2 regions of the Aminipila terrae genome follow, and region 1 is predicted to be linked to the other one. Evidence: riboswitches for the same ligand, from Rfam matches in the RefSeq annotation. Region 1 holds a riboswitch; the other holds the start of a gene.
What was found. Region 1 has a riboswitch for cyclic di-GMP ahead of Ami3637_RS02090 (prepilin peptidase). Riboswitches for the same ligand answer to the same signal wherever they lie in the genome.
Positions count from the first base shown of each region.

Region 1 (3,416 bases):
GAATTTAAAAAAAGGCGTAAGTAATTGTACTCTTATGGTAAGTACCACTTTTATTTCTTCTTCTTTTGGAATTGTAATCTGTTCATTAAAATTGCTTGAATTTTTTTGTATTATAGTTTTGACTTGCTCTTCAACAGCAGATGCTCCGTCATCCTTATAATGAACGGCAGCGTATCTGGCTGCTTCGCGGCAGGTATTATTTGCAAGAATCTGATGTGAAAAGAGATACCCAAATTCACAAATACCACAGAGAAGTAATAATAGTAGAGGTAAAACCAGTGCAAATTCCACCATGGCCTGCCCCTTTTCCTTTTTAATGCGCAACCCCTTTCACCACCTCTCTGTTTATCCTTTAATTCTGATTCCATTTAAAATGTTTAAATGGCAGGACCCGTGCATATGGGTAATTCCTGCCATTATATTACAATTTATAAAAATTGTAGGGGACAAGTGTTGATTTATTCAATAAGTCCTGATTATTAAAGGCTGGCGCCAATATTAGTAAACATTGCAGCAACTTTTCCTCCTAATGGGGTCAAAGTAACGATGGCAACCACTGCAATAGCTGCAATAATCAACCCATATTCTACCATTCCCTGTCCACTCTCTTCGCTCTTTAACCATCTAAGTAAATTTTTCATATTCTTTCCTCCTTTACAATAAAAAACGTTATATTGGGATTCTTCATTTAAAGTGGATAACTGGAACTATTCCTCCTTTCCTTTTCAATCCAGTTATCAGCCAGGATATATTCATTATTTATAAGACAAGCGTATATATTTTAAAATATTACGCTAACTTACCAACCTATAATGTAAATAAGGGAACAGATTGTCCCAAACATAATAAATGGAGCAAGCGGAAAAAAACTGTACATAGTTAGCTTTTTAATAGTCATTCCTCCAAGACAGAAGGCAATTAATGCCCCGCTCATTCCAATCAAACCAATCTTTATATCTGGATATCCAAGTATCAATCCCATTGCTGCAGCCAGCTTCACATCACCTGCTCCCACTTGTTCTAAGCCAACAAGTTTTCCTGCCATAATAAACATAAATCCAACTGCAACCATACAAATAAGCGCGTATAATAAAGCCATCCATCCAAAATACAGGATTTGAAATACTGCCCCTAAAAAAAGGATAAAAAGAACTAATTCATTAGGAATCAGCCGTATTTTCAAATCAATTAAAGAAATAAGTATGGCAACTGTAAAAAGCAGCGATACTAAAAGTGTTATAAATATATTTTCTGTTTTGCTTCCTGCATAACTCCATAAAACTCCATTTAAAACCACCACTAGACCGACAGTCCTTATATCACAATTCTTAACTACAATTTCACTGTTATTTCGTAATTTTTTATAAGTTACAAAGCCATTAGATATATGTGGAATTACCATTCCAAAACTAATGCCTAAAATACCAAAAATCAAAGTCAAATAAATATTCATCATCAGCCTCCAAACATGTCACCAAGAAAAATATAATAAAAAAAAGCACGCTTCCTCTTTTTTTGTTAATTAAAAGGCGCGTGCAAGCAAAACTACCATATAGACACAAGAGTCCCTATGAACATAATAGTTTTTTAAAGTGTTTGCAACTGGCTGGCATAGTGATTCCCTCACCTTAGCCCCTATAGCTTTGCGTCATCGCCTTTCAACGACTATGCCTTTAAAAACAAATATAATATTAAATTTTTCATATCAACAATTAAGTATAATTAAATACTGCTATAAAAAAATGCCACCTTAAGTAAATTCATTAAGGGGCATTGCAGTAACTCACATCAAATAAACCTATATCAGGTATATAATCTTATTTCAAATGTTTGCAACTGGCTGGCATAGTGATTATTCTCACCTTAGCCCCTATAGCTTTGCGTCATCGCTTTTCAACGACTATGCCGAAAATACATATTAAATTATTCTTAATTATACATACTAATTTTAGTTAGTCAATAGTCCATTTTTTTCCATATATTGAATTTATGCTCCTTATAAACAAAAAAATCCTTTAAAGCCTTGAATTTCCTTAATTATCGCTTTATACATATTTATTTGCAATGACGAAATTATTTTTATTTTACGCATCTATCCATTCAAGTATATATAATTTTAAAGACATAAAAAAAACTTACACAATACTGTGTAAGTTTTCTATGGTGCGCGATGAGGGACTCACACAGTCTCGCTTCGCTCGCCTGCCGTTCTTCGCTTTTATTCCATTCCAGCTCGAACCAGTCGCTATTCAAAAGTACACTGTACTTTCTCATTTACGCTCCTGCCCTTTCGGGTTCAAGTCCCATTTTAATACATAAAAAAAATGTACATCTTTCAATGTACATTTTCTGTGGTGCGCGATGAGGGACTTGAACCCCCACGGTCGCCCGCTAGATCCTAAGTCTAGTGCGTCTGCCAATTCCGCCAATCGCGCATATTTTGGTGACTCCACCGGGAATCGAACCCGGGTTACCGCCGTGAAAGGGCGGTGTCTTGACCGCTTGACCATGGAGCCATTTTAAACCGGCGACGTCCTACTTTCCCAGGCAGCTGCCCGCCAAGTATCATCGGCGCTAAGGAGCTTAACTACTGTGTTCGAGATGGGAACAGGTGGAGCCTCCTCGCTATTGTCACCGGATTTTGTCTATTCTTTTTTTGAGAGTGTACTCTCAAAACTGGATAACATACTTTTCTATCAGTTTTATTCCTTCTTGAAACCATTTTGGTCAAGCGTTCGACCTATTAGTATCGGTCAGCTCAATACATTACTGCACTTACACCTCCGACCTATCAACGTGATAGTCTCTCACGGGTCTTACCATTTCTGGAGGAAATCTATTCTTGTGGGGGGCTTCGCACTTAGATGCTTTCAGCGCTTATCCCGTCCATACGTGGCTACCCAGCTATGCTCTTGGCAGAACAACTGGTGCACCAGAGGTATGTCCATCCCGGTCCTCTCGTACTAAGGACAGCTCCACTCAAATTTCCAACGCCCACAGCGGATAGGGACCGAACTGTCTCACGACGTTCTGAACCCAGCTCGCGTACCTCTTTAATGGGCGAACAGCCCAACCCTTGGGACCTACTTCAGCCCCAGGATGAGACGAGCCGACATCGAGGTGCCAAACACCGCCGTCGATGTGGACTCTTGGGCGGTATCAGCCTGTTATCCCCAGGGTAGCTTTTATCCGTTGAGCGATGGCCCTTCCACTCGGAACCACCGGATCACTAAGCCCGACTTTCGTCCCTGCTCGACCTGTTTGTCTCGCAGTCAAGCTCCCTTCTGCCTTTACACTCTTCGCGCGATTTCCGACCGCGCTGAGGGAACCTTTGGGCGCCTCCGTTACTCTTTAGGAGGCGACCGCCCCAGTCAAACTGCCCGCCTGACACTGTCCCAGTACCGGTTCACGGTACA
Region 1 is NZ_CP047591.1:444,699-448,114, forward strand. It holds gene Ami3637_RS02080 (TadE family protein) at 1-324, opposite strand, end outside; gene Ami3637_RS02085 (Flp family type IVb pilin) at 480-641, opposite strand; gene Ami3637_RS02090 (prepilin peptidase) at 800-1,453, opposite strand; cyclic di-GMP riboswitch class I at 1,595-1,682, opposite strand; cyclic di-GMP riboswitch class I at 1,829-1,917, opposite strand; tRNA gene Ami3637_RS02095 (tRNA-Leu) at 2,353-2,435, opposite strand; tRNA gene Ami3637_RS02100 (tRNA-Glu) at 2,442-2,516, opposite strand; rRNA gene rrf (5S ribosomal RNA) at 2,523-2,639, opposite strand; rRNA gene Ami3637_RS02110 (23S ribosomal RNA) at 2,724-3,416, opposite strand, start outside.

Region 2 (3,416 bases), 780 kb from region 1:
TTATGAAAAAATATGATATTATAATTGCCGGAGCAGGTGCAAGCGGAGTATTTTTATCATACGAACTTACGAAGCTTGATAATACAGCAAAAATATTAATGTTAGATAAAGGTGCACCTCTTGAGAAACGGGTATGCCCGATTAAATTAGGAAAAGCAAACAATTGTATTAAGTGTGAGCCCTGCCACATTATGAATGGGTATGGCGGAGCAGGAACATTATCTGATGGAAAATACAATATTACAACTAAATTTGGCGGAGACCTGCATTCTTATATCGGTCAGGATAAAGCCATGGAACTAATGGAGTATGTGGATGAAGTCCTCTGCAGTTTCGGAGGTGCGGATGCTAAGCTTTACTCCACAGGAAATTCCGATTTAAAGACTACGGCATTAAGGAATAATCTTAATCTGCTTGATGCTAAGGTAAGACACCTGGGAACAGACAGGAATGTCCAGATTCTTGAAAGAATATGTAATTATACGAAAGAAAGAGTTGAAATGCAGTTTTATTCAACTATTTCTGAAGTAATGCAGAATTCAGACGGGTCTTTTAATGTAAAAACAAGCAAAGGGGAAGAGTTCCAATGTACGGATCTGGTTCTGGCTACTGGAAGGTCTGGCTCAAAATGGATTTCGGATATCTGCAATCAAATGAATATAGGGCTGGAACAAAACCGTGTGGATATAGGGGTCCGGGTTGAACTTCCTGCTGAAATTTTTAAGCACATTACAGATGAAGTTTACGAGAGTAAAATTGTTTATAAGACTGATAAATATAATGACATGGTTAGAACATTCTGCATGAACCCCTATGGGGAAGTTGTGGCAGAGAACACCAATGGTATTGTGACTGTAAATGGACATAGTTATGCGGATCCATCCCTCAGAACTGAAAATACAAACTTTGCCCTTTTAGTGTCCAACAAACTGACTGCACCATTTAAGGATAGTAACGAATATGGAGAGTCCATAGCTAAGCTTTCAAACATGCTGGGAGGTGGTGTTCTCATGCAGAGGTTTGGGGATCTTGTCAAGGGGCGAAGAAGCAGCGAAAGGCGTATGGAAAAATGTTTTACCAGACCTACACTGAAAGCAACTCCAGGAGATCTCAGTCTTGTACTTCCTAAGAGACAATTAGATAACATTATTGAAATGATATATGCATTAGACAAGATTGCTCCAGGAACGGCTAATGAAGATACGCTTCTTTATGGAGTTGAAGTTAAATTCTACAATTCAAGAGTTGAGGTAGATGGTAACCTTGAAACTAAAGTGAAAGGACTGTATGCTTTGGGAGATGGCTCTGGTGTAACCCACTCTTTATCACAGGCTTCAGCCAGCGGAATCCATCTGGGTCGAATACTGTCTAAAAAATATTCAAAATAGCAAAATATAAATGAAAAAACAAGATGATTAAGCAAGATAACATCTTGTTTTTCTTTTTTCGACAAAAACTTTTAAAATATTACAAAAAATCAGGCAAAATTAGTATAAAATATATTGAATATATATTGATAAAAATTAAATTTATGCTATAATATTTAGAAATTGCACTATTTCCATGAATAAAATGTAATATGTTGAAAATGTTTTAATCCAATTTAATTTGTGGGATATGAATGGTTAAAACTGAAGATTTGGCAAAGCAGCCGAAAGACTGTGACGCAAAACTATAGGGCCTGAACTCTGTGAGATGGCAGCCAGTTGCATATATTGGAACTCCTAAAGTGTGCAATAGGAGTTTTTTTAGTTGGATAAATTAGTTGTATGTAGTAAATTTAAGTGAAAAGGGTGCAGAGGTTAAAGGAGTGGGCAACCATGAGTAATATAGGAGTCGCTGTAGTTGAAATAGCTGATGCAAATGTGCATAAATTGTTATATGCAAATAAGAATTATTATATGACCAGAAAATACCAACCAGAAGAAATACAGGAAACGTACGAAAATAATGTAGTTGAACTGCTTGATTCAGAGAGCAGAATACGGATGAATATTTTAATTGAAGAGGCATTGAGGTACAAGAAAAATACTCTGAATTTTGATATAAAAGTCAGGTGTAAGGACGGCTGTTACAGATGTCTTCTTTGCAAAGGAAAATTAATATATAAGCCGGAACGGGTTACGATGAATATTGTTGAAACAGATATAACAAGTGTTAGTGATAATCTGTCAGCAGGCATTTTGTAGTGGGATAATCTGAGGCTTAAAAATGCAGCTGTAAAATGTATAAAAAAACAAACATTTTTCTACAATATTTTATGTTTTATAAGGCAAAATAGTTGCAAAATATGTTGAATAATATATAATTTAAGAAGAATAAAAAGTGGATAGGATTATATCCATTTTTTTGGAACAATGTGAAAAAATGTAATTACCAATGTAGGGAAACAGTTTTACTTTACGTATAAAAATGTCAAGGATGACATCATTCAAAAACCAGAAAGGTGGTATGTATATTGTCATTTTTAAATTCAATGAATATTAGCGCTTCTGCGCTGACAGCCCAGAGACAAAGGCTTGATATTATTTCTGAAAATGTGGCCAATATTGACACAACGAGAACGGAAGCCGGTGGACCTTATCGAAGGAAAATGGTAGTTTTTGAAGACAAGGCTGGAGATGTTTCCTTTAAGGACTCTCTCAACAACGCAATACTGGAGAAGGATTCCAGCGGCAGGATGGTCAGACGTGATTATTCACCAGGAGTAAGGGTCAGCAATATAGTTCAAGACCAGAGTGATTTTAAGACCGAATACAACCCTGAAAATCCTGATGCAGATCAGAATGGATATGTAAAGCTTCCAAATGTAAACATGCTGGAAGAAACCATAGACAGTATGTCAGCTACAAGATCCTATCAGGCAAATGTGACTGTTCTAAATGCTGTAAAACTCATGGCTCAGAAGGCACTGGATATTGGCAAATAACTATCAGCATGTGAAGTAAATTGGAGGTAATAAGGAGATGTTTATAGACCCTATACAGGTGGCTAACAATATTTCGGATATAAGCCAGATTAATAAAGTAAATGACAATAAGAAAACAGTAAATGGTACAGCTGGTGTAAGTGATGCCGGAGCAGCACAGGGCGCGCAGGTACCATTTAAATCTGTGTTTGAAGATGCAGTTAAGGATGTTATCAGCACGGACCAGCAGGTGAATGCTGATGCTCAGAAGCTTGCAACCGGACAGAGTGATAATTTACATCAGTACAGTATTGATATCGCAAAAGCTCAGCTATCGATTGACCTTTTAGTTGAATTAAGAAATAAAGCACTTGATTCATACAATGAAATCATGCGCATGAGTATTTAATTAGGATAAGGTGGCAGTAAATTGCGAGAACGTTTAATAGAACAATTTAAACAGATAAAAGAAAAATTGGCAGCTGTAAATGCCAAACTCAGCAAGAAG
Region 2 is NZ_CP047591.1:1,223,129-1,226,544, reverse strand. It holds gene Ami3637_RS05880 (NAD(P)/FAD-dependent oxidoreductase) at 3-1,388, shown strand; cyclic di-GMP riboswitch class I at 1,632-1,714, shown strand; gene Ami3637_RS05875 (PAS domain-containing protein) at 1,821-2,189, shown strand; gene flgC (flagellar basal body rod protein FlgC) at 2,477-2,929, shown strand; gene fliE (flagellar hook-basal body complex protein FliE) at 2,967-3,317, shown strand; gene fliF (flagellar basal-body MS-ring/collar protein FliF) at 3,339-3,416, shown strand, end outside.
Region 2: it holds a riboswitch for cyclic di-GMP, as region 1 does, so the genes downstream of both, Ami3637_RS05875 (PAS domain-containing protein) here and Ami3637_RS02090 (prepilin peptidase) in region 1, are expected to answer to the same signal.